3 regions of the Vibrio cidicii genome follow, and region 2 is predicted to be linked to each of the others. Evidence: predicted binding sites of a transcription regulator. Region 2 holds the regulator's gene; each other region holds the start of a gene.
The links. Region 2 encodes PurR, which represses purine synthesis genes. Its sites were predicted from a motif close to TNANGNAAACGTTTNCNTNA; they were not measured.
Positions count from the first base shown of each region.

Region 1: EWA64_RS09440 (uracil-xanthine permease family protein) is a predicted target of PurR. The motif match lies at 8,010-8,029, and genes of this name have one in related genera.
Region 3: EWA64_RS02795 (phosphoribosylaminoimidazolesuccinocarboxamide synthase) is a predicted target of PurR. The motif match lies at 4,183-4,202, and genes of this name have one in related genera.

Region 1 covers NZ_CP035921.1:1,844,124-1,854,523, reverse strand. Annotated here, with positions in the region: gene EWA64_RS09470 (tetratricopeptide repeat protein) at 10-1,224, shown strand; gene gmk (guanylate kinase) at 1,519-2,142, shown strand; gene rpoZ (DNA-directed RNA polymerase subunit omega) at 2,257-2,529, shown strand; gene spoT (bifunctional GTP diphosphokinase/guanosine-3',5'-bis pyrophosphate 3'-pyrophosphohydrolase) at 2,569-4,689, shown strand; gene trmH (tRNA (guanosine(18)-2'-O)-methyltransferase TrmH) at 4,769-5,455, shown strand; gene recG (ATP-dependent DNA helicase RecG) at 5,893-7,974, shown strand; gene EWA64_RS09440 (uracil-xanthine permease family protein) at 8,187-9,587, shown strand; gene envZ (two-component system sensor histidine kinase EnvZ) at 9,654-10,400, opposite strand, start outside.
Region 2 covers NZ_CP035921.1:2,868,683-2,879,082, reverse strand. Annotated here, with positions in the region: gene mukF (chromosome partition protein MukF) at 1-730, opposite strand, end outside; gene cmoM (tRNA uridine 5-oxyacetic acid(34) methyltransferase CmoM) at 733-1,542, opposite strand; gene elyC (envelope biogenesis factor ElyC) at 1,640-2,443, shown strand; gene torR (two-component system response regulator TorR) at 2,541-3,254, opposite strand; gene torD (molecular chaperone TorD) at 3,493-4,137, shown strand; gene purR (HTH-type transcriptional repressor PurR) at 4,442-5,446, shown strand; cyclic di-GMP riboswitch class I at 5,638-5,727, shown strand; gene EWA64_RS14130 (TfoX/Sxy family DNA transformation protein) at 5,846-6,439, shown strand; gene EWA64_RS14125 (TVP38/TMEM64 family protein) at 6,591-7,280, shown strand; gene EWA64_RS14120 (putative signal transducing protein) at 7,284-7,598, shown strand; gene EWA64_RS14115 (alpha/beta fold hydrolase) at 7,606-8,406, opposite strand; gene glgA (glycogen synthase GlgA) at 8,545-10,008, opposite strand; gene glgC (glucose-1-phosphate adenylyltransferase) at 9,998-10,400, opposite strand, start outside.
Region 3 covers NZ_CP035921.1:375,870-386,269, reverse strand. Annotated here, with positions in the region: gene EWA64_RS02810 (phospholipase A) at 1-296, shown strand, start outside; gene EWA64_RS02805 (hypothetical protein) at 523-912, shown strand; gene EWA64_RS02800 (alkaline phosphatase D family protein) at 1,214-2,890, shown strand; gene EWA64_RS02795 (phosphoribosylaminoimidazolesuccinocarboxamide synthase) at 2,964-4,067, opposite strand; gene EWA64_RS02790 (SulA-like leucine-rich domain-containing protein) at 4,267-4,659, opposite strand; gene EWA64_RS02785 (hypothetical protein) at 5,000-5,182, opposite strand; gene EWA64_RS02780 (tetratricopeptide repeat protein) at 5,358-6,353, opposite strand; gene EWA64_RS02775 (YiaD family glycine zipper/OmpA-like lipoprotein) at 6,450-7,115, opposite strand; gene EWA64_RS02770 (DUF2786 domain-containing protein) at 7,204-7,893, opposite strand; gene EWA64_RS02765 (CDP-alcohol phosphatidyltransferase family protein) at 7,984-8,592, opposite strand; gene EWA64_RS02760 (ATP-binding cassette domain-containing protein) at 8,585-9,232, opposite strand; gene EWA64_RS02755 (ABC transporter permease) at 9,198-10,400, opposite strand, start outside.

The DNA of each region.
Region 1 (10,400 bases), 1.0 Mb from region 2:
TCCACCATGATGAAATCCTTCACCAGTGTGCTGGCTTCTGTGACCTTAGTGGCGGGTGCAGCGCTTGCACCCGCTCAGGCAAAAGAAGCGCCGCAGCTGACCGACCGCACCTTCCGCATTGTCAATAAAGTGCAGGAGCTGATCGCCACTGAAAAATACCCAGCGGCATTGGAAAAGCTCACCGACACGCTAGAGGGCACCACCAAGCAGTACGACCGCGCGGTACTATTGCAACAAACCGGCTTTTTGTACTCACTGCAAAGTGATTACAGCAACGCGGCGAAATATTTTGCTGAGTCGCTTAAGCTTGATGCCTTGCCCGTGCCCGTGGCGCAGCAAGTGCGCTACAGCTTAGCCCAGTTGTATTTAGCCGAGGATAAGTACGCGCAATCGGTCGAGACAATGAAAACATGGTTTGAGATCGGTAAAACCAGCGAAGAAAAACCGCAAGCACACGCTTACATCACCTTAGCCAGTGCCTATGTGCAGATGGACGACTACAAAAACGCCATCGCACCGCTCAAACAAGCGATCAGCATGAGCAAAAACCCGAGCGAGACTTGGTACATGCTGCTGATGGCCTCGTATCACGAGCTGGGGCAACTGAACGAGGTCGCGGCGGTGCTCAAAACCTTAACCACCCTCTATCCGCAGAAAAAGCGTTACTGGATGCAACTCTCCGGCACCTACCAAGAGTTGAATCAAGATCGCAATGCGTTGGCCGCGTTGGAAATGGCCTACAAACAAGGCTTGTTTGAAGAAGAGAAAGAGTACCTGCGCTTGGTGAACTTTCTCGCCTATCAAAACATCCCTTATCGCGCCGCCAAAGTGCTGCAAAGCGAGATTGAGAAAGGCAACATCACCCGCAATCAGGAAAACCTCGATCGCCTAGCCAGCTTCTGGCAACAAGCGAAAGAGCTGGAGAAAGCGATCAGCGCGTATCAAGAGGCGTATGCGCTCGCGCCAACGGCCAGCAGCCAGATCCGCATTGCGCGCCTGATGTTGCAAAACAAACAGTACGCCAGCATTACCGAGTTTACTCAGCAACCTGCCGCCGATGCCAAAGCGGAGCAGAAAGCGGAACTCGATTATGTGCGCGGCATGGCCTACTTCGAAATGAACGACGCGCTTAATGCGCTGCGCTCAATGAAAAGTGCCGCCGAGTCAGAAAAGATGCGCCAAGTGGTTAGCCCTTGGATCACTTATTTGGCCAGCCAAGGATAACTTGAATGCCCGGCCCAAGCCTTGCGGCGAAGGCCGAGTATTGAGGTTTAGTGTGAGTCAGTCGCACGTCTGGGGAAGCTTGTCTTCCCCTTTTTTCTCCCGGCGGAGCGCTTTTCGTGCACAATCAGGCGCACCAATATCAACTGGCAACCGATAGCGGATCGTGATACTCTTCGCCTCCATTTTTCTGGCCTAAAAGTAACCAATCGGTCACATTGCTAGGCTGGTGCTATCTTTATTAATAGCCGATTTTCCCGATCAGCTTTCAATCCAACCAAATGTGGACCAAAACAGATGGGTAAAGGTACTCTTTATATCGTTTCCGCCCCAAGCGGCGCAGGTAAATCAAGCTTAATCTCCGCGATGTTGGAAAAGAACCCAACCTACGCGATGAAAGTCTCGGTCTCGCACACTACGCGTGGCATGCGCCCGGGCGAGCAGGATGGCGTGCACTACCATTTTGTGGAAAAAGAGCACTTTGAAGCGCTGATCGAACAAGGGGAATTTCTGGAATACGCCGAAGTGTTTGGTAACTACTATGGTACCTCTCGCGTTTGGATCGAACGCACACTCGACAAAGGCATCGACGTTTTCCTCGACATCGACTGGCAAGGCGCACGACAAATTCGCACCCAAATGCCAGCGGCGAAAAGCATCTTTATTCTGCCGCCCTCTAACGGTGAGCTGGAAAGACGCTTAAATACGCGCGGCCAAGACAGCGAAGCGGTGATCGCCAAACGCATGGCTGAGGCGAAATCGGAAATTTCCCACTACAACGAATACGACTATTTGATCGTCAACGATGATTTCGATACTGCTTTGGTGGATTTTAAAGCCATCCTCCGGGCAGAAAGATTGAAGCAAGACAAACAAGCTGCTAAATATAGCGGTATGCTTGAAGCGCTTTTAGCGGAATAAGCCCCCGACCTTAGTGTTCAGGAGCGCCCACACGGGTAGAAACTGGACACTAGGAACGGAGAGCTTGTATACTTTCTCGTCATTCAAAATTTAGTTAACTAATCTGGAGTTCTCATGGCACGCGTAACTGTTCAAGACGCTGTTGAAAAAGTTGGCAACCGTTTCGACCTAGTTCTGATTGCGGCTCGCCGCGCTCGTCAAATACAAACTGGCGGTAAAGATTCACTGGTGCCGGAAGAGAATGATAAAACCACCGTTATCGCCCTGCGCGAAATCGAAGAAGGTCTTATCACAAAAGAAGTTCTCGATGCCCGCGAGCGTCAAGAACAGCAAGAACAAGAAGCAGCAGAATTGGCGGCAGTTAGCAGCATCGCTCACAACCGTTAATTCCGCGTTTAGCAACACACAACCTTCCGGGCCCATAATTTGTATCTATTCGATAGCCTCAAAGACGTTGCCCAAGAATACCTTACAGAGCCTCAAATCGAGGCTCTGCGTCAATCTTATGTGGTAGCGAGAGATGCCCATGAAGGGCAAACCCGCTCTAGCGGTGAACCTTATATCATCCACCCCGTCGCTGTGGCGCGAATTTTGGCCGAAATGCGTCTGGATCTCGAAACATTGCAAGCGGCGCTGCTGCACGATGTGATCGAAGATTGCGATGTCAGCAAAGAAGATCTTGAAGCCAAATTTGGCCAAGCCGTGGCCGAGCTGGTGGATGGGGTTTCTAAGCTGGATAAGCTTAAATTTCGTGATCGCAAAGAGGCTCAAGCCGAGAACTTTCGCAAAATGGTCCTGGCCATGGTGCAGGATATCCGCGTCATTCTGATCAAACTGGCTGACCGCACCCACAATATGCGCACACTTGGCGCTCTGCGCCCAGACAAAAAACGTCGTATTGCTCGGGAAACACTGGAAATCTACGCCCCGCTGGCCCACCGATTGGGTATTCACAACATTAAAACCGAGCTGGAAGAGCTGGGTTTTGAAGCCTTGTACCCGAACCGCTATCGCGTCTTGAAAGAAGTGGTGAAATCGGCTCGTGGCAACCGTAAAGAGATGATCCAACGCATTCATAGCGAGATTGAAGGCCGCCTGCAAGATGTCGGGCTCAATGCGCGTGTGCTTGGTCGTGAGAAGAATCTGTTCTCCATCTACAACAAGATGAAAACCAAAGAGCAGCGCTTTCACACCATCATGGACATCTACGCGTTTCGCGTGGTGGTCGACACCGCCGACACCTGTTACCGCGTGCTCGGCCAAGTGCATAGCCTGTACAAGCCCCGCCCGGGACGGATGAAAGATTACATCGCCGTTCCCAAAGCCAACGGCTATCAGTCGCTACACACCTCCATGGTCGGTCCGCACGGTGTGCCCGTCGAAGTGCAAATCCGCACCGAAGACATGGATCAAATGGCGGATAAAGGGGTCGCGGCGCATTGGTCTTACAAAGGCAACGGCGATCGCACTGGCACCACCGCACAAGTCAAAGCGCAGCGCTGGATGCAAAGCCTACTTGAGCTGCAGCAAAGCGCGGGCAACTCCTTCGAATTTATCGAAAACGTCAAATCGGATCTTTTCCCGGATGAGATTTACGTCTTTACGCCGAAAGGTCGCATCGTCGAACTGCCAGTAGGCGCTACCGCGGTGGACTTCGCCTATGCCGTGCACACCGATGTCGGCAACACCTGCGTTGGCGCACGCGTCGATCGCAATCCGTACCCGCTGAGCAAAGCACTGAAAAACGGCCAGACGATCGAGATCATCAGTGCGCCAGGGGCAAGACCCAACGCCGCTTGGCTCAACTATGTGGTGACTTCCCGTGCTCGCACTAAGATTCGCCAAGTGCTGAAAACCATGCGCCGTGAAGAGTCGATCACCTTAGGTCGCCGCTTGCTCAATCACGCTTTGGGTGAGCACTCACTCAGTGACATCAGCCCGGAAAATATGGAGCACGTGTTGAGCGATCTGAAAATCGCCTCTCTCGACGACTTGCTGGCCGCGATTGGCCTTGGCGAGCGCATGAGCATCGTGATTGCCCGCCGCCTACTGGGGGATGCCGAAGAGCTGACCGAAGTCGCGACGCCGGAAGGCAAGCCGAAGAAAAAGCTACCGATCCGTGGGTCGGAAGGGTTATTGCTGACCTTCGCCAACTGTTGTCACCCGATCCCGGACGATTCGATCATCGCCCATGTCTCACCGGGGCGTGGTTTGGTGGTGCACCGCGAGACGTGTCCAAACGTACGCGGCTATCAACGCGAGCCGGATAAGTACATGGCGGTCGCTTGGTCCGAGGATTACGATCAAGAGTTCATCGCCGAGCTGAAAGTGGACATGCAAAACCACCAAGGCGCGTTGGCCGAGCTGACCAATGTGATCTCGAAAACCGGTTCCAACATTCATGGCCTCTCGACCGAAGAGCGCGATGGCCGTTTGTACACCGTGACCGTATTGCTGACCACCAAAGATCGCGTCCACTTAGCTGGAATTATGAAGAAAATCCGCGTGATGCCTTCATGTTCGCGAGTGCGTCGAAGAAAGAACTGATCGACAAAGCGGCTCAACTCATAGCCCTTGAAATCCCGGTTTCAAGGGCTTTTTATTTAATCCAACCATCGTCTATCGCATGAATTTAGAACGCTACCAAAAAATCCAGCAGGTGCTCAAAGCGCGCCAAACCGACCTCACCCTCTGCCTTGAAGAAGTACACAAACCCAATAACGTCTCGGCGATTATCCGCTCGGCCGATGCCACTGGCCTGCACAAAGTGCACGCGGTGTGGCCAACCGAACAGATGAAAACGCTGAAAAATACCTCGGCAGGCGCGCGCAACTGGATCGAAGTCGATACCCACGACTCCATCGCCGACGCCGTTGGCGAACTGAAAGCGCAAGGCATGCAGGTGCTGGTGACTAATCTTTCCGAAACAGCAGTGGATTTTCGCCAAATCGACTACACCAAACCAACCGCGATTATTCTTGGCAGCGAAAAAATCGGCGTGTCCGAGCAAGCCAAAGCACTCGCCGATCAAGACATCATCATCCCGATGGTTGGTATGGTGCAATCGCTCAACGTGTCGGTGGCGTGCGCAGTCATCCTGTATGAAGTGCAGCGCCAACGCGAAGCCGCTGGAATGTATCAGCGCGAGACCAGCAGCATCGATGCACAGACGATCAACCGCATCCTGTTTGAACGCGGCCATCCGGTGCTGGCGAAAGTCGCCAAACGCAAAGGGCTCGCTTATCCAGCACTTGATGATACAGGCCAAATCGTCGCCGATGAGCAGTGGTGGGCCGAGATGCAAAGAAAGTAGGCGTTTTCTAGTTTTCTAGATTCCTAGCTCCCTAGTTTTCTAGTTACCTAGTTTCCTAGTTTCCTAGATTCCTAGATTCCTAGTTTCCTAGCTTACTAGTTCCCTAGTTTCCTAGATTCCTAGATTCCTAGATTCCTAGTTTCCTAGCTTACTAGTTCCCTAGCTTACTAGTTCCCTAGCTTCCTAGATTCCTAGCTTCCTAGATTCCTAGATTCCTAGATTCCTAGATTCCTAGATTCCTAGATTCCTAGATTCCTAGTTTCCTAGATTCCTAGTTTCCTAGTTTCCTAGCTTCCTAGTTTCCTAGATTCCTAGACTCCTAGGCTCCTAGGCTCCTAGACTCCTAGATTCCTAGTTTCTAAAGCATATTTTCCCTGTACAAAAACACAGCCAGATGGTTAACATAACGCTATGTTTATCATTGCCTTGAGGCCGTTATGTCTGCGCAACTGTTATCTGCCATCCCACTAACCTCACTCAGCGGCGTGGGTGCGAAAGTGGCGGAAAAACTGGAGAAAGTCGGTTTGCGCACGGTGCAGGATCTGCTGTTTCACCTGCCGCTGCGCTATGAAGATCGCACCCGTATTTACCCGATCGTCAAACTGCACGCCGGGCTGTGGGCGGCGGTACAAGGCAAAGTAATGCAGGTCGATACCCTGTTTGGCAAACGCAAAATGCTCACGGTGAAAATCAGCGATGGAAATGGCACCATCACCCTGCGCTTTTTTAACTTCACCGCGGCGATGAAAAACAACTTTAGTGACGGTAAGTTAGTGCACGCTTATGGCGAGGTAAAGCGCGGCAATATGGGGCTGGAAATTGTTCATCCCGATTACAAATTTTCCGCCCCCGCACAAAAACCCGATGTAGAACAGAGCCTCACGCCCGTTTACCCCACTACCGATGGCTTAAGGCAAATCACCTTACGTAATTTAACCGAGCAAGCGCTAGCGTTGCTCGACAAAAGCGCAGTCAGCGAACTGCTACCACCCGGTCTGTACGATCAGCAATTGACGCTCGGCCAAGCACTACACATCATCCATCGCCCGCCGCCATCGATCGACTTAGAGCAGTTTGATCAAGGGAAACATCCGGCGCAAATTCGCCTCATTATGGAAGAGCTACTGGCACAAAATCTCTCGATGCTGGCGGTGCGTAGTAAAGGGCAACAAGATGTCGCTCTGCCGCTCGCCCCGGTCGATAGGCTCAAAAACCAGTTGTTAGCGCAACTGCCTTTTTCACCGACTAAGGCACAAGCGCGGGTAGTGCGCGAAATTGAGGCGGACTTAGAGAAAAACCACCCAATGATGCGCTTAGTGCAAGGCGATGTCGGCTCAGGCAAAACCTTAGTCGCCGCGCTCGCCGCCGTGCGCGCTATTGAGCACGGCTACCAAGTCGCGCTGATGGCGCCGACCGAACTGCTCGCCGAGCAGCACGCCATCAACTTTGCCAACTGGTTTGCCGCTATGGGCATCCAAGTTGGCTGGTTGGCGGGCAAGCTCAAAGGCAAAGCCCGTGAAAGCGAGTTGGCGCGCATTGCCAGCGGTGAAGCGCAGATGGTGGTCGGCACGCATGCTTTATTCCAAGAACAAGTGGTGTTTCATCATCTTGCCTTAGTTATCATCGACGAGCAGCACCGTTTTGGTGTCCACCAGCGTTTGGAGCTGCGCGAAAAAGGCGCAAAGCAAGGGGCATATCCGCACCAGTTGATCATGACCGCGACCCCGATTCCGCGCACGCTCGCCATGACGGCTTACGCCGATTTGGAAACCTCGGTGATCGATGAGCTGCCGCCCGGACGCACACCGATCCAAACCGTGGCAATTCCTGACACCAAGCGCGACGACATCGTTGAACGCATTCGCCATGCCTGCCTCCAGGAAGGCAAACAGGCGTATTGGGTTTGTACTTTGATTGATGAATCGGAAGTGCTCGAAGCGCAAGCAGCGGCCGATACCGCCGAAGAGCTGCAACGAAAATTGCCCGAAGTGAAAATCGGCTTGGTGCATGGCCGGATGAAACCAGCCGACAAGCAAGCGGTAATGCACGCTTTTAAAAACAATGAGCTGCACCTGTTGGTCGCCACCACGGTCATTGAAGTTGGCGTCGACGTGCCCAACGCCAGCCTGATGATCATTGAAAACCCCGAGCGCCTTGGCTTGGCGCAGTTGCATCAGCTGCGCGGACGCGTTGGTCGAGGCTCGGTCGCCAGCCACTGCGTGCTGCTGTATCACGCGCCGCTGTCCAAAACCGCGCAAAAACGCCTTGCCGTGCTGCGCGAAAGCAACGATGGCTTTGTCATTGCCCAGCGCGACTTGGAAATTCGCGGCCCCGGTGAGCTGCTTGGCACCAAGCAAACTGGCCTCGCCGAGTTTAAAATTGCCGATCTGGTGCGCGATCAACGGCTTATCCCAGAGGTGCAACGCGCCGCCCGCTTTATTCATCAGCAATATCCGCAAAATGCCGCCGCGATCATCGAGCGCTGGCTCGGTGAGCGCGACGTTTACGCCAAAGCCTAATCGTGCTTTGGCGTGCCTGCGTATTTGCCAACCACCAAGGCAAACGATTGCTTTTTAGAATAATCGCCCTATAATGCCGCTCAAAATTTGTGATCTCACACACCTCCAAACCGAACTGATTTCTGAGTAACAGCAATCACAGAACATGTGATCAGTTCCACTTAGCCTCCCATTCAGCGAGCGCTAAGCTTTTGATAAAATTAGGAAGCAAGATGACAACGCCACACAACACGTCTAAGCACGATTTAGTTTATCAACTCAATGACCGTCCACCACTGCCACAAACGCTATTCGCCGCCTTGCAACATTTACTGGCGATGTTCGTTGCGGTGATCACGCCGTCGCTGATTATTTGTCAGGCTCTTGGCGTCTCTGCCGAGCAGACCAACACCATCATCAGCATGTCGCTGTTTGCCTCTGGCCTCTCCTCTTTTATTCAAATCCGCACTTTTGGTCCGATTGGCTCGGGCTTACTCTCGGTACAAGGCACCAGCTTTAACTTCCTTGGCCCAATCATCGCGGCGGGCCTCTCTTTGAAAGCGGGCGGGGCGAATGTGGAAACCATGATGGCGGCGATTTTTGGCACCATTTTGGTTTCCTCCTTTGCGGAAATTTTACTATCACGCGTGTTGGAATACGCACGCCGCGTGATCACGCCATTGGTCTCGGGCATTGTGGTGACTCTGATTGGTTTAACCCTGATCCAAGTCGGTTTGGTGTCGATGGGCGGCGGCTATGCGGCGCTGGGCGATGGCACTTTTGGTAGCCTCGACAAACTGGCGCTGGCCGGCACCGTGCTCGGTTTGATTGTGCTGCTTAACCGCGCGAAAAACCCTTACATCCGCGTTGCATCGATCGTGATCGCGATGTTTGTCGGCTACTTGATGGCCTACGTTATGGGCATGGTCAACACCCATCAACAGGCAGAAACCGACCTGATTGCCCTGCCCATTCCGATGCAGTTTGGCCTGAGTTTTGACTGGTCACTGTTCATTCCTCTGGTGCTGATTTTCTTTATCACGGCACTGGAAGCGATCGGCGACATCACCGCCACCTCGGAAGTTTCTGGTGAGCCAGTCAAAGGCCCAGTGTACATGAAGCGCATCAAAGGCGGCGTACTGGCCGATGGCCTTAACTCGGCGCTGGCGGCGGTGTTTAACAGCTTCCCCAACTCGACGTTTAGCCAAAACAACGGCGTGATCTTGCTGACAGGCGTAGCCAGCCGTTATGTGGGTTATTTTATTGCCGGCATGTTGGTGCTGCTGGGGTTGTTTCCGGGCGTAGCCAGCTTTGTGCAGTTGATCCCTGAACCGGTTCTCGGCGGCGCGACCATTGTGATGTTCGGCACCATTGCCGCGGCTGGGGTGCGCATCATCTCTCGCGTCGACCTTGATCGCCGCGCAATCCTTATCATGGCGCTGTCGTTCTCGATGGGCTTGGGCATCGCGCAGAAACCGGAAATCCTGCAATTTATGCCGGACTTCATTAAGAGTATTTTCTCCTCAGGCGTCGCGGCGGGCGGTATCACTGCGATTGTGCTCAATCTGCTGCTACCAGAAAAACTACGCGACGAAGAGAGCGAGCAAGCACAAAACGCGACCCAAGCGCAGTAACCAAATCACGGTAAAAAACAGGGTTGCCATTGGCAACCCTGTTTTGTTGTTACTTAGCTAATTCGCTTAGCGCGTCGGGAAACTGATTTGCACTTTCAGCCCGCCTTCGCTGCGGTTATTGACCACCACCGAGCCGTGGTGCTGGCTGACAATGCGCTTAACAATCGCCAGCCCAAGCCCCGTCCCCTCGCTGCCGCGCGCCGTATCGCCGCGAGTAAAGGGTTGAAACAACTTCGCCACTTGAGATTTGTCGATCCCCGGGCCGTTATCTTCCACACAGATCCACACCAGCTTGTTGTCGGCGGTCATACCGGTGCTGACTTTCACCCAACCGTTGCCGTAGCGCAGCGCGTTGACCACCAAGTTGCTGAGCGCACGCTTAATCGCAATCGGATTGCCAAACGCATCACGCACCGTCGGCTGAAAAGCGGTTTCAATCGCCACCTCGTAACCTCCTTCGGCGCTGGCCACATCACCAGCGATGGTGTTGATGTCGACTTGGGTGAAAGATTGCGCGTTGACCGGTTTTAGGTAGTCCATAAACTGGCTGATGATCTCATTGCACTCTTCGGTGTCGCTGATGATCCCTTCGGCGAGATAACTCTCTTCTGGCGACATCATCTCCGTCGCGAGTCGAATACGCGTTAGCGGCGTGCGCAAATCGTGGCTGATGCCCGCCATCAGCAGCGCGCGGTCCGCTTCCAACTCTTGGATACCACGAGACATCTGGTTGAAAGCCCGCGTCACCGCGCGAATTTCCGTCGCCCCTTTCTCCGGCAGTGGCGGCGGAATTTCCCCGCGCCCCACCTCTTT
Region 2 (10,400 bases):
GTTCTTGGATATCCAAAATCTGCGTTTGTAGCTCGTCGCCTGCCGCTTGTAGCGTATCTTGTAACTCTTTGAGTGTATTGGAGGTTTCAGACAGCAGAGACTCACAGTTGTTGATCGCATCACGCCAGTCTTTGTTGAGCAAATCAGCAATCTGCTGTTTAACCGATTGCTGCTGTTCATCCATCACACGCTGGTTGAGATCGATCTGGTCAAAAATCTCACCGACCGAGTACTTAAGCACCCCATAGACATTTTTCTTCCAATGCTCTGCGGTTCCCCCCTTCTGAGCGGCATCAATGGCTCTGGCCATTTCACCAGCCACCATAGAGAGCTGAATCGAGAGGCGGAGTTTGGAAAACTCTCGGTGACGGACGTAATAGTCGGTGATACCAATCGCCAGTGGTGACAAACGATAGATGCTTGCTCCATCGGTCACTTCACTGGTAAAACGGCTGATAAGGCGCTGTTTAACCAGTTCGTTAATTGCGTTGTTGGCTCGAAACGCCGACGCCTCACCTGTTTCTTCAAATAATCGAGTGACGATAGTAAACGCATCATGCAATTCACCTTCACCCAACTCTTCATCGAACCTTTCGTTACTTAACACCGCGATGGCTATCAAAAATGCCAGACGTTCTGTGGTCAGGTTCAATGAGAAATCGTGCTGCTTAACCCAGCTCACCAATTCATCGATTGGTTGCTCTGCAGCATTGAGAGTTGTCTCACTCATTGTTATTCCTGCTTTTCTTTCTTTTTCGCCCATACGTGGATGTATCGGCCTAACGAGAGGTATGGTTCTTGTCGGCACAACTGTTTTTCCAGTGCCAACACGTCTTCATACTGGTAGTCGCCCATATTCTGTCGGTTACCTATGTAATCGCTAAAACAGCGAATACCGGATTTTCCACCAATCTCAAATCCTGCATCTTCAATCCACTGATAAACCTGTTGCGGATCGAGGCCTTTTTGCGGTTGCAGTTTAAAGCGTTTGCGATGCGGCATGCCTTGCAAAACATGTGGAATATTACCGCACACCACATTTTTATAAACCAAACCATGATGGTTATAGAACATGATGGATGCCGCCCCGCCGGGTTTCACTTGCTCAAGCAGCGTCTCTAACGCACTTTTCGGATCGGCTAACCACTCCATGACCGCATGAAACAGCAATAAATCCACTGGTTGCTCCAAATGTTCAGCAATGGACTGCACCGGAGAATGGATCAGCCGATACTGCGCAAGCAAACCGTTTTTTGCAATATCCTGTTCAGCCAATTGCAGCATTTCAGAAGATAGATCACATAACGCAACCTGATGTCCGAGCTTAGCAAGCTTTTGCGACATTTGTGCTAAGCCACCGCCCGCATCGAGAATAGTCAGCGCCTTCGTGCCAGCATCGATTGCGGTCAAAACCTGCTCAAGGTCTTCCCAAACAATCACTTGGCGGATCTCACCTTTATCTGATCCGTAAATATTTTTTGCAAATTTGTGGGCAATATCGTCGAAATTACGGTCTTGGTTCACTGTGGCTTGGGTTATCATATCGAATCGTGCTGCTATTCTGTCATAAGGAAAGCAGGAATAAAGAGGGATTCTCTCTTTTTTACTGTCAAGTGATGTTTTTTCGGACTATTTCTGTATGTTTGAGCTGAAAAAAGCGGTATCTGCGCTTCTCATGCCTTTGCCTGCGCTACTCATCATCGGCCTGCTCGGCCTGATGTTGATTATGTTTACTACCAGGCAAAAAACAGGTTGCTTTGTCATTTTATTCTCTTTTACTGGCATTTTTCTGGTTTCATTCCAACCCGTTGCCAGCAAACTTTTAATGCCTCTAGAGCGCCAATACTCGGTCTTTCTACCTGAAGTGCAAAGTGTCGATTACGTGATGGTATTGGGTAATGGCCATGTAGTGGACGACCAAATTCCCCCGACCTCTGAACTCAGTCGCACCGCCTTGATGCGCCTTGCTGAAGGGATTCGCATTTTGCGTATGTACCCGGGAGCAAAAATGATTTTGTCTGGTTACGCTGGCGGTTCTGAAATCAGTCATGCCCGGATGATGGCGAATGTGGCTCTAGCGCTTGGGGTAGCGAAATCCGACATTATCTTGTTGGAAGATGCCAAAGATACTTGGGAAGAAGCACGACAGGCCGCCGCTTTTGTTCGGCAGAAGCAGTTGGTGCTGGTTACCTCGGCCAGTCACATGACCCGAGCTTTGAAAGAGTTTAACGATGCCGGCTTAACCCCTTTGCCAGCCCCTACCAACTATTTGGCGCAAAAAGAGATCACCCAAGCTTGGGACAAATACGCGCCAAAAGCGCTCTATTTAGAGCAAACCGAACGCTATTGGTATGAAACTTTAGGCATTATTTGGCAATCTTTGCGCGATTTACTGACCACTGCACCTAACAACGAAAAAGTCGCCGCGAAAAATCCTGCTTAAAACGAAGCCATCCAATAAAAAACGAGCTGACTGTGCAGCTCGTTTTTTATTGTTCGACACTGAGATCAAGCGGTCTGCTTTAGCGCATTTCTGGCTTTTAATCGCCTGCGAACATATAGCCTTCGCCGTGAACTGTGACAAAAATTTGCGGATTCTTGGGGTCAAACTCCATCTTGGCACGCATGCGGCGAATCAGCACGTCGATGGTGCGATCGTTAGGCGCATCAACACGATGGCTAATCATGTTTAAAATGCGCTCACGGCTCAGCACCTGGTTGGGATATGACGAGAGTGCTACTAATAACTCATACTCCGCCTTGGTTAATTTTACCGGTTCACCATTGCGGCTCAATGCCCGACGATGAATGTCAAACGTCCAATCAGCAAAGCGCACAACATGCAGCTCCTGCTCGTCGGCACGCCCTTTTTGCTTTGCCGTATCGGTTAAAGACATACGCCATAGCAGGTTCTTCACTCGAACTAACAGCTCTCTTAACTCAAACGGTTTGGTCACGTAATCATCCGCCCCCATCTCCAAACCAACAATTTTGTCTATGCTATCCGTGCGACCTGTCACTAATATGATGCCGATATCCGATTGACCACGCAGTTCACGGGTTAAAAGCAAGCCATCTTCTCCAGTGAGATTAATGTCCAACATCACCAAATCGATGGCTTGGTTGTTCAATACCTCACGCATTTCTGCTCCACTTTCTGCTTCACTGACGGTATATCCTTCATTTTGGAAGTAACCCACCAATTTAGCTCGTGTCACTACATCATCTTCTACGACTAATACGTGATAGCTCATTTACACCACTTTCTGTCATTCTTGTCTACGCCGATTTATTCTATTCATAAATAGTCACATTTCTAGCGTCACATCAAAGTTAACCCAACAATCTCAGGTTTTATTGATTCAAGACAAGCTTATTTTTTGCCCATTTACAAGGTGACATATAATTAAATAACCCATTAATAATTAGGGCGACCGCTGTTCATTTTTATTGGTTAGACTAATCAGAGAAGCCTTGAGGAGCAGGAATAAAATGCAAGAAATCAAAACCTTTAATGAAAAACGTGCCGAAATTTACTGGTGGTTTTCGAGTCTTTTTGCCAAAGAGTTAAACCAAGTCGAACTGGACAAATATCACAGCGCAGAAATTCGCTCATTTCTTTCTGATTTAGCCGAAAATGACCGTTTGCGGATTGAAGCGCAGCAACTGGTGGAAACACTGAATAAACTGCTTGACCGTCAAGATGCTCAACTTGAACTGGCCGCAGACTTTTGCGACCTTTTTCTGAAAAGCGCAAAACATGGCGCTTTGCCTTACGCTTCTATCTATCTCGATCAATCCGGGTTACTCAACGCTGAACCTGCCAGAATAATGGAAAAACTGATGACAGATCACGGCGTAAAAGTGAGCGAAAATATCAATGAACCTGCGGATCACCTCGCTATTCAACTGGACTTTTTAGGCCATCTAATTATCCGCTCGAATGAGCTGGAACAAGAGCGCCATATGGAAACCGCACTTGCCGAGCAGCAGCAGTTTATTGAAAGCATGCTGCTTTCTTGGCTGCCGCAATTTTACCAGCAGTGTATTCAACACGACCAATTTGGCTTCTATGCCAGTGTCGCAAAACTATTAATTGCATTTTGTAAACTGGACAGTGACTATTTACTTAGATAATAATTACAGGCTTATCAATAGAGCAATCACTCGAGTGAAGCTTAACCAATAAAGTGTGAACACGGATACAATATTCGCGTGCTGAGCTGGTTGCCTGCTGACGTATCTCGATATAAAATTGAGACCGCAAACGATAAAATATGAATTTAATGCAAACCGCTGAAAAACAGCGGTTTTTGTGTTTTTTTAGCTAAGCTGCTGCTTTTCTTGGGTCTCTTTCCATGTTCAAGACCGATGCAAAGAAAGGTAGCAAGAGCGTTACCCGGCCAACTATTCCCGCGGTAACCTTGGACAGGACAAGACTATGGCCACAATTAAAGATGTCGCACGTTTAGCCGGCGTATCAACCACGACCGTTTCACACGTGATCAACAAAACCCGCTTTGTTGCAGAAGCAACTCAAGAAAAAGTAATGAAAGCGGTGGATGAGCTCAACTACGCGCCCAGCGCCGTCGCACGCAGTTTGAAATGCAATACAACTCGCACCATTGGCATGCTGGTTACTCAGTCAACTAACCTCTTTTTCTCTGAAGTGATTGATGGCGTAGAAAGCTACTGCTACCGCCAAGGTTATACCTTGATTCTATGTAATACCGGTGGCATCTATGAAAAGCAGCGCGACTATATCCGTATGCTGGCAGAAAAGCGCGTCGACGGTATCTTGGTGATGTGTTCAGATCTGACCGAAGAACTGCGTGAAATGCTCGATAGACACGCCGATATTCCAAAAGTAATCATGGACTGGGGTCCAATTAGCTCACAAGCCGACAAGATCATCGATAACTCGGAAGAAGGTGGCTATCTCGCAACCAAGTACCTGATTGATAACGGTCACAGCAAGATTGCCTGCTTGAGCGGTCATTTTGAAAAAGCGGCGTGTCAGGAGCGAATTCTTGGCTTTAAACGCGCAATGGCAGAAGCGAACCTAGCGGTCAACGAAGATTGGATCTTAGAAGGTAATTTTGAATGTGACACTGCAGTACTGGTCGCCGATAAGATTGCCTCTTGGGACGATCGCCCAACCGCGATTTTCTGCTTTAACGACACTATGGCACTTGGTCTAATGAGCCGTTTACAACAACTCGACATTCGTATTCCCGACGACATATCAGTGATCGGTTACGACAACATAGAACTGGCCGAGTACTTTTCTCCACCGCTTACCACGATTCACCAGCCAAAGCGCCGTGTGGGTAAAAATGCATTTGAAATTCTCCTAGAACGCATTAAAGACAAGGAGCACGATAAACGCATTTTTGAGATGCATCCAGAAATCGTTATCCGCGACACAGTTAAAAAACTGAACTGAGAATGTTAAAAAACAGACGCCATTTCGGCGTCTGTTTTTTGTGTCAAAACAAAATCATTATTGTGACAAATAACCAGATACTGTCGCACACGAGTTTTTCCTCATTTCCCGCAAACTATTACCTGAACCAAGATCACACTTTCAATCCTAAAATGTGATGTTAGTCCAATAGAAATCGTATCCTTTAGCTGTCACGCACAGGGCAAACCATCTGAAAGGGTGGGACGCAAAGCCTCCGGCCTAAACCAAATACTGTTTTGGTAGGTAGCGGGGTTCCCGATGGCAAAAATGCATTACATTAAGTTGACTCTCTAATGACATCTTGTATGCATTGGTTTGCTAATCTCTCGGACCTGATTTATGGGTGGCGTAATTGTAATTACACCGAGATAACACATCATGGATAAACCGATACTCAAAGATTCGATGAAGCTTTTTGAGCAACTTGGTGCGATAAAATCTCGCTCTATGTTTGGCGGATTCGGCCTTTTTGCAGATGAGACCATGTTTGCATTGGTCGTCAAAGATCAGCTCCATATTCGCGCGGATCAAAATACAACCTCATTGTTCGAAAAACAGGGCCTTAGGCCTTATGTTTACAAAAAACGTGGCTTCCCTGTTGTTACCAAATACTACGCGGTAACCGATTCACTTTGGGACAACAAGACGGCATTGATGAGCGTCGCAAGACAAGCTTTGGACAGCGCCCGAAAAGAAAAAGAGCTTCAAGCTGTTGCCAAACCCGATCGTCTGAAAGATTTACCAAATCTAAGGCTGGCAACTGAGCGTATGCTGAAAAAAGCAGGTATTGAAACGGTTGAGCAGTTGGAAATTCAAGGCTCTGTTGGTGCTTATGAAGCGATCAAAAACACGCACAGTGGAAGTGTTAGCCTTGAACTATTGTGGGCGTTAGAAGGCGCTATCAATGGGACACACTGGAGCGTCATTCCTCAAAAGCGCCGAGATGAGCTAGTCAACAAGCTTTCCTCTTAAGCTTGAGTAAGTTTCTGAAAGCCACTTTCACAATGAAGTGGCTTTTTCTTTACTCGGCGTATTCAACGCTGTGCTTAGTTTTTTCGCTTTGTATGAAATTTTTTTGTGCTTTTTCCTGTCTTAGATTAAAGAATTTAACTTGGAAAATACGATGAACAAAAAACTGCTTTTTGGCCTTCTTTTAGTCAGTGTGATGGCTATTTTACTCTATCACTTTGCGCCCTACCTCACTTTAGAAAATGCCAAAGCTCAACAGCAATTACTTAGCAACTTTATCAGCCAACATTGGCTAACGGCCGCAATCACTTATTTTTTTCTATACGTTGCTCTGACTGCTTTTTCCATCCCCGGAGCCACTGTCGTTACCTTACTCGGTGCTGCTTTGTTCGGATTTTGGTTTAGTTTGTTGCTCGTCTCTTTCGCCAGTACCGTTGGGGCTACATTGGCATTTTTAAGCAGTCGATATTTGCTAAGAGAGTGGGTGCAAAAGAAATTTTCTGATAAGTTACAGGCCATTAATCAAGGTGTTGAGCGAGATGGTTCTTTCTATCTGCTATCACTTCGACTAATCCCCGTGTTTCCTTTTTTTCTAATCAACCTTCTGATGGGGCTCAGTAAAATGCCTGCCAGTCGCTTTTACTTAACCAGTCAAATTGGCATGCTACCCGGCACGGTTGTCTATCTAAACGCCGGAACACAAATCGCCGAGATCGATTCACTCTCCGGGATCGTTTCACCTGCCGTTTTGCTGTCGTTTCTATTACTTGGGCTTTTTCCTATGGTAGTGAAATGGTTGATGAACAAATATCGCCCTCAGTCTACTGTAGAGAGTGAACGGTAAAAGATGCGTGTATTTACTGCCAATTCTCCTGTTGAGGCACATATCGTCTGTCAACTATTGAGAAGTGAGAATATCGAGTGTGAGATACGGGGAGAGAATCTGTTCGGTTTAAAAGGTGAGCTACCTGCGACCAGTGAAAGCGACCCCTATATATGGATACATGAACCTCAGCAATACCAGGCAGCAATGAAAATCGTTAGCCAGTACTTGCACCAATCCTGCGTTTCTACTTATTGGTGCTGTTCAAATTGCGGTGAGGAAAATGAGGGGCAATTTGCTCTCTGCTGGTGTTGTGGCGAACCCGACACCAGCAGTTAAACACAGATTAAATTGGAATTTGTCTGCGAATAAAATTGATTGAATAGCGATTAAACTCTTCGGGGCGTTCGACATTGCAAACATGTCCACAGTCGCGGATCTCCAACAGTTCGCTCTGTTTATGAACTGCGACCATCTCTTTTACTGGCTTGATAAACATGTAATCCTTGTCGCCCATCAAATAGAGCGTCGGGATAGGCAGCTCTCTTTCTTTAAAGTAGCGCATCAGTGGGTTAACTTCTGCCGCTAGGATAAACCAGCGCTTGAACTCCTTTTGGCACAATTTTTTGGCCTCACGGATAAACAGGTGCCGAGATTCTTGTTGATTCCTTTGCGGCATCACGATATAGGCAAACAGTTTGTATAGCCACATGTAAGGAAGAATGTGTTTACCCACATTACCAAGTGACACCAAAAACTGCGAACGAGCGTCTAAGCGAGTAATCGCGCCACCAAGTACCATCGATTTCACACGTTCACTTGCCATCTCTGCAAGATTTCTAACAATAATGGTGCCAAGCGACATACCGACAAAATGAGCTGAGTGGATTTTCAGATGATCAAGCACCTGAAGGATATCGTGCGTCACCGCTTTAAACGTGTAGCGGCTACTCATCAGATTTTTAAACAACTGATTCGATTTTCCGTGTCCTCTTAAATCCACCAATAACAGATTGAAGTGTTGTTTATACGCTTTTATCTGTTTAAACCATATTGAGGAGCTACCTCCCGCACCATGGACAAAAACCACCCACTCCTGGCTGGTTGGATGTAAATAGGTTTTATGAAACAGTAACGTTTGAGGCATGGATTATACCGCTCATTCACTCTTAGCTAACTATAGGGCGGAAATCCTACCATAGAAAGGCTCAATAGCGATTTGCGTTGGAATAAAAAAAGCAAAAAGGCACGTAAAAGCGTGCCTTTTACTCAATTTCTGACTTTGTTAACCAATTCTTAGCGCCGCTTTATAAAGGCTTAAGTATTGCTGAGCAGCCTTACTCCAGCAAAAATCTTGCTGCATCGCTTGCAACTGTACCCGGCGGACTTCCGCTAGATTTTGTGCATAGAGAAGTAAAGCGCGCTGCATACTGATCAACAGAGCTTGAGGGGTTGGATCTTGGAAAACAATTCCAGTTGCCTCGGCAGGATTTGCGTCGTAATCATTCACACTGTCCTTCAAACCACCCACACCACGAACGATTGGCAAGGTGCCATAGGCCATGCTGTAGATCTGATTTAAACCACATGGTTCAAACTCAGAAGGCATCAGAAAGAAATCGGCAGCCGCTTCGACCAAGTGTGCAAGTTGATTATCGTATGCTTCGACAAAGACAAGCTTATCAGCAAAACGGGCAGCTACATCTCTGAGTTCCATCGCCAGTAGTGGATCGCCAGTACCGACAATCACCAATTGAGCTTCATGCTTTAAAAACTCACTCAGGATCGGCAACAGATAGTGTACCCCTTTTTGATGGGTCAGCCGGCACACCATACCAAACATCGCGACGTCTTTGACGGGAAGCCCGACTTGTTGTTGCAGTGCCGCTTTACAGTCGCGTTTGCCTTGCTCCATGCTGTGCAAGGTCGCTTCATAGCGCGTCGGCAGGAAGGCATCGGTCTGAGGATTCCAAGCCGAATAGTCACAGCCATTTAAGATGCCCACCAAATCCACAGCGCGGTATTGAAACTCCCAAGCCATGCCATGACTACCCAGTTCGGTTTTAAGCTCTTCTGCATAGGTAGGACTGACCGCATTGATCTTATCTGCGGTCATCACTCCTGCTTTGAGCATAGTGATGTGAGTTGCACTCACCGCCACTTCAGGGACATATCGGCTATGAAACTCAGGCAAGCACTGAAGTTCTTGATAACTGAAAACACCTTTGAACACAGCATTGTGGATAGAGAGGACGCTGCGTGTTTCAGCGAAAAACTCGTTGTTGGCGTAACGATACTTGAGCAGAAATGGGACTAAGCCAGTATGCCAGTCATTGGCGTGCACTATGTGTGGACGAAAACCGATCTTAGGCAACATATCCAAACAAGCGGCACTGAAAAAGGCAAAGCGCTCGCCATTATCAGCATAAGATTGATTGTTTTCCGCATACATGGCTGGTCGATCAAAATACGCAGTACACGCAATCAGATAGACGGGTAAGTCACCTAACATCCGCTGCTTAACTTGATAAGAGGTATGGGGCCAGAAATCCAACTGACTCTCCAACACCACTTCATCGTCAGCAAGACCATCTATCGCTGAATAGGCCGGAATAACCAGCCTAGCGTCTTGCTCAAGTTCAACCAAGGTTTCCGGCAGTGCCCTGGCGACATCCGCCAAGCCACCGCTCTTGATCAACCCTTCAGCCTCAGAAGCAACAAACAAAACAGACAAGTTGCTAGTAGCCAACACGAGCTCCTTTTGGAATCACTACGATGCCCTCTTCCGATACATGGAAGTGTTTCTTATCTTCCTGTAAGTTCACACCAATCTGCGTGCCAGGTGCCACATCGACCTCTTTATCCATGATCACGCGGCGCAACACGCAACCCTCGCCGATTTTCACATCGCCTAACAGGATGCATTCACTGATGTCACACGCTGAAGCGATGTTGCTACGAAAACCTAAGACAGATTTTTCAATTCTTGAACCGCGCACATAACTACCATTGCTGACCAGACTATCAATGATCTGCACGCGACCATTAGCCGAGTCGGTAAACGTCGCTGGTGGTAGTGGTGGGTGATAGGTATGTAGCGGCCACTTACGGTTATATAGCGAGAACGGCGCATCGTGTTTC
Region 3 (10,400 bases), 730 kb from region 2:
GGGGCGTTCATTTGTGGTCGGTTGTTGGTGATACGTCGGAGAACCGCAACATCGAAGATTATTATGCTCCCTACGAAGTTTGGCTAAAGTTCTACAGCGCCGCTGGCATTTTTAATACTCGCGGATTTTACAACTGGAACGACGATCGTGGTGGTGTTGAAGTCGGCTACACATTTTATTTTAATGACATAATTGGCTTCTACTTGCAGGCTTATCATGGCTATGGCGAAACGCTGATAGATTATGACCATAATCAGACACGCATTGGCCTCGGATTTAAGTTAGTCAAATGGTAGGCTTTTTCTAGTTTTCTGGTTCGCAATTTGTTTTTAGCTTGAAATATTAATCAATCAGATGCGCATGGTTACAGAATGTGTGCTGTTATTGTTACGAATTTGCTTTTGATATTTCCTTTTCCCTTAAAATAAGGGCATAAAAGACGATTGTTTTATATCCTATTGCTATATCAAAGTAATTGTCTAATAGTGGATAGGCTGTGTTGACAGTCTGTCGGGGGACAAAATGGAAAAGAATGGAAAAATGCATGTTGAGTTTGATTACACCAGTTTTCTCGGAGCTTCTTGCAACAAAAAATGGACATTCTTAGAAGCGATGACCACCTTCGCGCCTGTGTTTAGTACGGTGTGGAAAGACAGCATTGCCGAACTTGCCAAGCCAGAAGATCGTCTCTGGGAGGCGGCACTCAAAGCGATGTCTTCTCGTCGTAGCGATGAATCTAATTTAGTGACTCTGCTTCGCCTTGCGAAACTGGAAGGTATTGATGAGCTTACCGTGGTGATGCCTTACGCGTTGGAGCCGAAACAAATCGATTTTATTCAAAGCCGTAGCGACAGTGTGATTAACTGCTACGAGCAGGATGTTTTTACCATTCACCTCAAAGACTTTAGCTAGACCCTGTAATTAACCGCTTTTAGACGCAGCCAGTTTGATGACTTATCACTGGCTGCGCTTTATTTTGTCTCGTGTAAACGCTTTTTCCATTTAGAGTTTTTACTGCAACTGGGACCTTGTTTCATTATGCATGTGATCTGCTCAGGAATAATGTTATTTAAATGTTAATAAATGAGTTTTCTGACATCTTAACGTCATTAACTTATGCATACTTTCTCTTTCTGGTATGACCAGGTGTTTCTGGAAGAACGACCAGAGCGTTGCTGCTTTGGTCTCAACACAACAAGAAAAGGAAGTAGTTATGTCTTTGTCTCGCAGAGGCTTTATTAAAGTCATGTCATCAGGCGTGGTCGCCACCAGCTTAATGGCATGTCATTCAGAAAGTGAAAATAGCACCAGTTCAGCCTCGTTTGAGCATGGCGTTGCCAGTGGGGACCCATTGCAAACCGCCGTGATTATTTGGACGCGCGTGACAACTCAATCCAGTCAAGCTCGCGTTACTTGGCAAGTGGCTTCGAAAGCGGATTTTAGTGACATAGTGGCCTCCGGTGAAATCACCACTGATAGCGAAAAAGATTTCACCGTCAAAGCCGACGCTAAGGGCTTGTCCGCAGGTCAGCCCTATTTCTATCGCTTCTTATGTGAAGGCGCTATCAGCCCAACTGGTCAAACAAAAACCTTGGCGCAAGGCGAATTATCGGCCGCTTCACTGGCCGTGGTTTCTTGCTCCAACTACCCAGCGGGTTATTTCAACGTCTATAGAGAAATTGTTAATCAACACGCGCAAAAACCGTTCGATGCCATTTTGCATTTGGGTGATTACATCTATGAATATGGCAAAGACGGTTATGCTACGACTCATGCTCAGGAGCTCGGTCGTGTGCCTAGCCGCGAAACTGAGTGTCTAAGTCTGGAAGACTATCGGGCGCGTTATGCTCAATATCGTCAAGATAAAGACTTACAAGCGCTTCATGCGGCCATGCCGATGATTGCAGTTTGGGATGATCACGAAATTGCCAACGATACGTGGGCGAATGGCGCTGAGAATCACCAAGCAGGTGAAGGCAGCTTCGAACTGCGCCGCGCGGCCGCTGCTGCCGCGTGGCTGGAATGGCTGCCAGTGCGCGAAAATCTTGAATCTTCGGTACTTATTTATCGCCAGTTCTCTTTCGGTAATTTACTTGATCTCTATATGTTGGATACGCGAGTGGTCGCGCGTGCAGAACCTCTCGATTATTTTTCGCTCGATACGCCTTCAATGGAGGGAATTGTCGATTTAGTGACCAAAGCGCGTCAACCAGACAGAGCGTTGCTTGGAAGTCATCAGAAGGATTGGCTACAAACCGCAATGTCGCAGAGTAGCGCAACGTGGTCGGTGATGGGGCAGCAGGTATTAATGGGCCGACTAGAGCTGCCAAGTTCGGTGATGACGGCAATGTTTGGCCTATTGACCGCAACCGATGAACAAAAACAGGCGGCGTTGATGAATGTTAATAGTACGATCAACGCGTATCTCAACGATCCAAGTTCAGATCCCAACTCAGTGCCATACAACTTAGACGCTTGGGATGGTTTCTACTACGAGCGTGAATGGTTGTATGGATTGGCGCGAAATTTAAACAAGAAATTCATCAGTCTCGCTGGTGACAGTCACAATGCTTGGTGTAGCCAACTAAAAGACCATTCCGGCAATCCGGTTGGCGTTGAGTTCGCTACCGCGTCTGTGAGCTCGCCCGGTCTAGAGGAATATTTGGGGTTGGACAGCTTAGCCATTAGTCATATGGAATACGTCCTACCTGAAATGGTGAAAGAGTTGCAATGGGCAGATCTCAAGCAGCGTGGCTTTATGCGCCTCGATTTGACGCAAGAGAAAGTTGATTCCACTTGGCATTTTGTCTCCACGATTTTGCAGAAAGATTATTTCGTTGAGACAAAACGCGTTACTACCAACGATGGTAAAACCATTTCCATGAGTTAAACGCAGCGCTGCAATAAAAAACAGCCCGCTTGGTGGCGGGCTGTTGGCACTGACGTTGTTATATTGAATTCATTTAATCGATAAGGCCGTAATCACGCGCAAGGATATCAATAATCTCTTGTTTTGGATTTTCGCTTAAAGTGATTGATTGGCCGGTAATTTTTTCTGCGATGCCGATGTAGGTGCGAGATACCGCCAGTAAAGCCTCTTCTGGCAACGTGTTGTCACGAGCCAGTGCTTCGCGCTCAGGCATGCGATCTTTGTTGAGCAGAATATCAGGGTCTGGGAAGTAGTTAAGCAGAAACTGTCTGAAACCCTCTTTCGAGTTTTCAACAATTTTACCCGCTTGATACGCTTCGCTATCCCAAATCCGTGATGAATCGGGCGTGCCCACCTCGTCCATGTAAATCAGCTTTTCGTTGCCTTGCGCATCTTGCACATAACCGAACTCGAATTTGGTATCGACAAAAATTTGTCCTACTTGTGCTAGAGCATCACTGATCACAGCAAAACCTTCTTTCAGCAGCTTCTCGTAAGTGGCAATGTCGTCAGCGCTGGAAAAGTTAAATGCGGCAAAGTTGTCGGCAATATTTTGTCTGGTAATGTTCACATCATCGGCTTCAGGCACGCCAGGAATTCCTTTTAAAATCCCTTTGGTTGATGGTGTCATCAGCAGTTCGTCCAGAGGTTTGTCTTTGCCTAACCCTTCTGGTAGTTGAATACCACAAAACTCACGCTCGCCTTTTTCGTATGCGCGCCACATGGAACCTGTGATGTATTTGCGACAAATGGCTTCAATACGCACAGGCTTGGCTTTCTGCACAATCCAAACAAACGGGTGTGGAATATCAAGAATGTGGCTATCGGCCAATCCGTTGTCTTTAAACAGTCTAAACCAATGATTAGAAATGGCGTTCAATGCGGCCCCTTTACCCGGTACACCGTTGAGCCCGTGTTCACCGTGCCAAATACAATCGAAAGCAGAGATTCGATCGCTGATCACCATAATGGCAAGGGGCGCATCAGGGGCAACGTTGTAGCCTTTTTCTTTGATTAGGCGGGCACTGTCTTGCTCAGTAAGCCAGTAGACAGAGCGAACTTTTCCACTGTGAACAGGTTTATCGGTACGGATGGGCAGATCGTCATTGACGGCAAGTACTTGATCAGCGAGGCTCATTTTGACATTCCTATCATAATTTCAAACGTCATGCGGAAACGAATCGGACAACAAAATCCATCAGATTCATCGATTACCGGGGCATGATACCAGAACTATTTGAACTCGCCAGAAGAAAAGCAAACGTTTGCCTTGGTTTGATGCAATTTAAAAAGCCTTCATAAAGAAGGCCAAATGCAGGATGGATAACGTTGGCTTATTAATGATACTGCGTTGCTCTGCCTTCAACGAAAAAGACTTCACAGCCAAACTCCTTTGCCATCTCCTGCAGCAGAGATTGGTTGACTAAATCAATCTGGCTAGACGCGACAACCGCGGCAGCATTGCCAGAGCGTATCGCTTTCATCACGATTTCAATTTCAGTCAGAGAGTGGGATGGTTTCATCTGGATGACATTTTTACAGCAAATATTAGACGCAGTGAGTTGGCTAAGATCCGGACGTGGGCACTCGGAGGTAAATAAAATCCATTGATTCAACTGAGACAAAGCGGCCAATTGTTGCAACAATTTTGCTGAGGCATTGATTGGCTGAGTTGGTTGTGCCAGAACATTGAAATGTGAGTATGTACGAGTTTGACCTTGAATCTGCATTTTACTGTTCCCATATGCATGCTGTATGTGCATACAGTAGTTTTTCCGGTGATGTTCGTCAACCTATTTGCTCTCTTTTTCGCCACGCATTGCGAGCCTGATGGTTGGGGGTTATAAATAACTCATTGTTTTGTATTTAGTTAATCGCGATTTGTTGTGTTTGGAAGAGTGTGAGTTTTTGTGATGGACTTCTCAGCGAAGAGTGAGGGTTTATACAGGGTTATACAGTACTACTTAGTAAGGTTTGCAGGGATGCATCGCGTAATTCAAGAACAGTAGGTAAAAGAAAAGCACCTCGTAAGGTGCTTAAAGAATCCGTTCTTTTGCGTGACTTCCCGTTTTAGCAGGCTCTCGCCTGACGGTCGCGCATTTGCTGCTCACCAAGATTAAACAGACGAACGTCAATCTTGGCGATGTCGTTACACTCTTCACAAGAATGGTTGGATTTACCATCCAGATAGTCGTGACGTGTCAACAATCTTGGTCTCTTGCACCAATCGCAGGTGCCTTCAATATTAAACATGCTGCTTCTCCTCACCAGGCTTCTCGTTGTGCTGGTGTCATTTTCGGGGCACATTATGCCATAAATTTCGTTACTGCGTTAAATATCTGTTAATAGAAAATGAGAGGGAGATCGATTGCGATCCTTTATTAACAAGGTAAAGCTGTCGAATGAGACGAAGAATTACAAGGTTCGTTTACGAGTTTGCAACATTTTGTAGCAGGACCTTCAATGCACCATTGAGGCGCTTCATTTCTTCTTCGCTGCCACGGGCGTCAGGATGGTAGAGACGGGATAACTGGCGAAAGCGAATCTTGATGGATTTTTCATCGGGAATGGCACTCGGCGAATAACCAAACATTGCACACGCTAGAGAGAGTTTCTGCTTTCCAGCTTGGGCCTGTACCTTCTTGTATTCATTAAAGACTTTTTCCAGTTGTCGCTTGAGCTGCTTGTTGCTATAGCGTTGTTTATTGAGCTCGCTTTGCAGTTCAAGCTGTTGCGTTGTTTCCCGCGACACTTTTTTACGGCGAAAGTAGAACATGACGCTACTGAAGGAAAGCGCGAGAAACAAAATGGCGCTGATGGAGATCCAGTCGGTGTAGATAGGTGAGGGCGGAGTGGTAGTTGCTGCCGAAGTCTCTAGCCCGGTGTCTAGTGATTGCGCTTGGGTCGCAAACGCAGAATCCAGTTGCGAAATGGCTGATACCTGTTTGGCACGCATTGCATTGAATTTGATCTCGAGAATGCGATTGTAAGCGTTCTCCGCTTCGGCAGAATGTTTGGCCGCTACACCAAACCAGAACTGGGCGATATCAAGTTGTGAAAAGAGAGAACCTTGCTCTTCAAACAGTGTCCCTAATTTGATTTGCGCGTCCAGATTGCCTTGTACGGCGGCTTGCCAATACCAATTGGCAGCAAGTTTAAGATCAATTGGTGTGGCGATACCGCTTTCGTAGGCTTGAGCTAACTTGATTTGTGCGGGCTTATAGCCCAGTTGTGCCGATTGTTGCAGCCAATAAAAGGCGTCGGCTTTGGCCGCCTCGCCTTCTTCCTTGGCCAACTCAAGTGACAACTGGTATTGCGCGTTTGGATCTCTTTGATTGGCTTGTTCGGTTAACTGTTGCACTGATTGGCCGAATACCGAAGTGGATAAAAGAAGTCCGATAAGAATCAAAAGATTATAGCGCAAAGTCGTGCCTCTCAAATTCAGGTTCAGTGCAAAGTATAGACGGAACCTGAATTGAAATCAGCAGTAAACATGGCCGTTCATATTGGCCAGTTCGCGCTATTTTAAAGGTAGAATTTGAATTTCTACCCGTCGATTGCAGGCCCGTCCTTCGGCAGTAGTATTGGTGCAAAGTGGGTATCGTTCGCCGTTGCCGCGTGCAACCGCTCGGCCTGCCGCTACTTTTTGCGAGATTAAGAAAGCACGCACAGATTCAGCGCGGCGTTCAGACAAAATTTGGTTAGATGAATCGCTGCCTGTGCTGTCGGTATAGCCATCAATCACTAAACTGGTGTCTGGGTACTCGACTAATACGCGTGCGACGCCTTGCAGTGTATTGTGGATGGAAGCGTCGAGGCTGTAAGAACCCGAGCTAAAACCGATGCCATTTTCTAAACGCAGCAGCAGTTGATTTTCGCCAACGCGCTCGACCTGAACCCCGGAGTTGAGCAAGGCTTGACGTAGTGCTTTCTCTTGTTGATCAAAATAGTAGCCGACACCGCCACCGATGGCAGCACCGCCAGCCGCACCAATCAGAGCTCGTTTACCGCGGTCACCTTTATCGCCACTGGCTGCGCCTGCAACGGCGCCAGCGAGAGCACCAAGTAGGGCACCTTTGGTTGCGGAATTGGTTTCGGCTTCGCCTGTGGTGGCGTTTTGTCGCTGAGTGGCTTGACAGCCGCTAAGGGTCAGCAGAATCGCTAAGGCAAGTGAAAGGTTTTTCAAAGTTGTCTCTCCATGTAAATCGGAGGCGGGCTTCTACCTCCGGGAGAGAATTATTCACGGAACTAATGTTTTAATTGTCAGTGTAAGGTTATCTTTTTTCTATTTGTTTGGCGGCTTGTTGACCACCAACGGGGCGGTTAACCGACACTTTTCGACCTTTTTTCAAACCCACTTCATAATCGGCGGTGAGATTTTTCATCGCTTCGCGTAACTGCTTTTTGAACGTTTCGCGATCAATGTTTTGAAACTCTTTGTCGATGTAACTGTTGATTTTGTTTGCCGACTCTTCATCGGGTGTGATCACGGGCAGTTTTTCCAAAGCGCCTTCTACCCAACCGGAAACGTAGGAGTTGACTCGTCTGGTCACCTCAAGACTGGAGGTGCCAGAGCCTGCGAAGCTATTGCGAAACTGTCCGGTACTTTCGTTCATCTCACGGTAAATAATGTCGAAGGCAAAGGCAGCAAAGATAGCGCGATCGGCTTCGCCAATAAACTCTAGCCTCTTTAAGCCTTTATGGTTAAGCAGCACCGCTTCGACGCCAAATTTGGTATTGATTCCACGGATCACACGCAGCAAAACGGAGCTGACGTTGGCTGGCAACAGATGACTCGACTGGGTCTTGCCCATTTTAATGAACTCGATATCGTCTTTGTCTAGCCCATATTTCATCATCAGGCTATGGGCCATTTTAATCGCATTGGCCGCTTCGTTAACGTTCGCAGAGTTACCTAGTTCAAGGCACTTGGCGATCTTTTTCAGTGCTTTTTGTTTATCCATGGACAACGGCAAAACCTAACTCAAATCAGCAAAGTCGGACATATTACCGTTTTTTTTGCAAAATTTGAATCTCCATTGAGTCAACAAACCCTAGTGTTTGAGGGTATGAAATCCGGAGTGTATGCGGGTAAAGGTAGTAAACCAACATGCCGCACCAAAAAAGTAAGCAATGACTGAAAAGTGCTGCGGCATCAGGCAAAACAGCACAAAACAGCCGATGGTTTCTGTGCCTTCGGTTAAGCCGCTCATGTAGTAGAGAGATTTGTGTTTATACACCGGATTATCGATGCCTTGCTTTCCTGCCATGATGGCAAAAGCCAAAAAGCTGCTTCCCGTTCCGACAAAGGAAAAAATCAAAAATGCCCCTGCAATGGCATTTTGTTCTGGATTTGCTAACACAAATCCAAAAGGAATCAGGGAATAGAACAGGAAATCCAAGCTGATATCGAGAAAACCGCCCGCATCGGTAATGCCTTGAATCCTCGCCAGTGCTCCGTCTAATCCATCACAGATTCTGTTCAGTAAAATAAACAGCAACGCCAACAAGTACTGTTCGGCTAACAAAGCTGGCAGAGCAAAACAGCCAAGCACAAAACCAAATACGGTCGTTTGGTTTGCGGTGATGCCACATTTATCGAGGTATGTCGCACTGAGTGCCAGCGGTTTGCGGATGAGCTTTATACTAAGGCTATCAAGCATGATTTGTCTCCCACGGCCAGTTTAGGCAGCGGCTACCATTGGGAATATCGTCTTCATCGTGCGTTACCATCAAAGTAGGGATGTTCGCTTGCTGCAATTGCTCGACTACCCAATTGCGAAATTGTACGCGCAGATCTTTATCTAACTTGCTGTAAGGCTCATCAAGTAACGCAACTTTCGGTTTGGCCAACAGCATACGAGTCAAAGCGATACGAGCACGTTGACCTCCGGATATTTGATCCGGAAATGAATCGGCCAGTTTTGTCAGAGAAATGTGCTTCAATGCGATCATCGCTTGCGTTTTTCGATCCGTGCCTTTCACGCAATTCGGTAATGCAAAGGCAAGGTTCTCCCACACCGTCAAGTGAGGGAAGAGCAAATCGTCTTGGAACAGAATACCGACCTGACGCTTATGGGCAGGGAGGGCATCCAACTTTTCGTTATCAAGCGTAATGGAACCAGAGTAGTTGAACTCGGCGGATAGGTGCCCAGCAATAGCATCCAACAAAGTGGATTTACCACAACCACTTGGCCCCATCAGAGTAACAATTTCACCTTTCTCTACGTTCATGTTAAACGCTGAGAAAAGCGTGTCGCCATTGGCTTTACGGATGGCGAGGTTTTCGAGACAAAGACTCATTCAGTAGTAAACCTTTTATAGACAAGCGGCGATACTTCACGTGTAAGCGGCTTAGTAGTATCGCAAAAGAGAAGAACAAGAACGGCAAGAGTGCTTGCCAAATGGCGTAAATCGCGGTGACACGTCGGTCAAAACCACTGGATAGCGCAACGGCTTCGGTGGTGATGGTGCTAATGCGCCCAGCCCCTAGCACCAATGTCGGCAGGTATTGCGCCAGACTTACGCTAATCCCGACAGCCCATGCGAATGCAATCGCAGGTAGGAGGATTGGCAGTTTCACTTTTAACCAAGCTTGCATCGGTGACTTACCTAGGCTTAGTGCGACGCGAGTTAAGCCGTTGTCGAAGCTGCGCCATGGGCCGTCTAGTGAGAGGTAAATAAATGGGAAGGCGAAGAACACATGCGCCCAGCATACCCAAAAGAAATACGCGTTACTGTTTAAGTAAAGCGTCACTACTTGCATACCGAATAGCACGGATAGCTGAGGAATCAGCATTGGGATGGCGATGATGTAACCGGGCACCTGCCAGCGATAACGAAGGCGATACTCATGTGCGATCAAGGCAAGGGCTAGAGCGACGGTCGCGCTGATAACGGCAATCAGCATGCTCTGCTCCAGCGTACCAAGAATACTGTGCCATTCGTATTCCCAAAAACGCAGGCTATAGCGGCTCGGTAGTAAATCTGGAAAGCGCCAGCGTTGAGCAAAGCTCCATACCACCATGAGTGGAATCATGAGAAGTGCAAGTAGCGCGATCAGTGAAAATAGGGTTTTACCGGGTAAACGAAACCCGTTTCGACCAGAGTACTGCCAGCGTTTGAAGCCTTTGGTAATACACCATTCCATCAAGCGTGCAAATCCAATCAAAAGACTAGCGATCGCAAATAAGACTACCGCGCCTGCGGCCGCTCTTGGTAGCAGGGATAAATCTGGGTCGTTAAACCACTGCCATACCAAAACCGCAAACGTTGGTGGGTTGGTAGGGCCAATAATCAATGCCACATCGACAACCGACAAGCTGTAAGCCAATACCGCCAGCATTGGGAAACGCAGCTTCGCTAACCATTGTGGGAAGACGCATTTCCACCACGCTTGCGCTGAACTGTAGCCCATTGAGTGACTGACTTTTTCAATCTTATCGACTTTCAATTGCTGAAGAATTGGAAT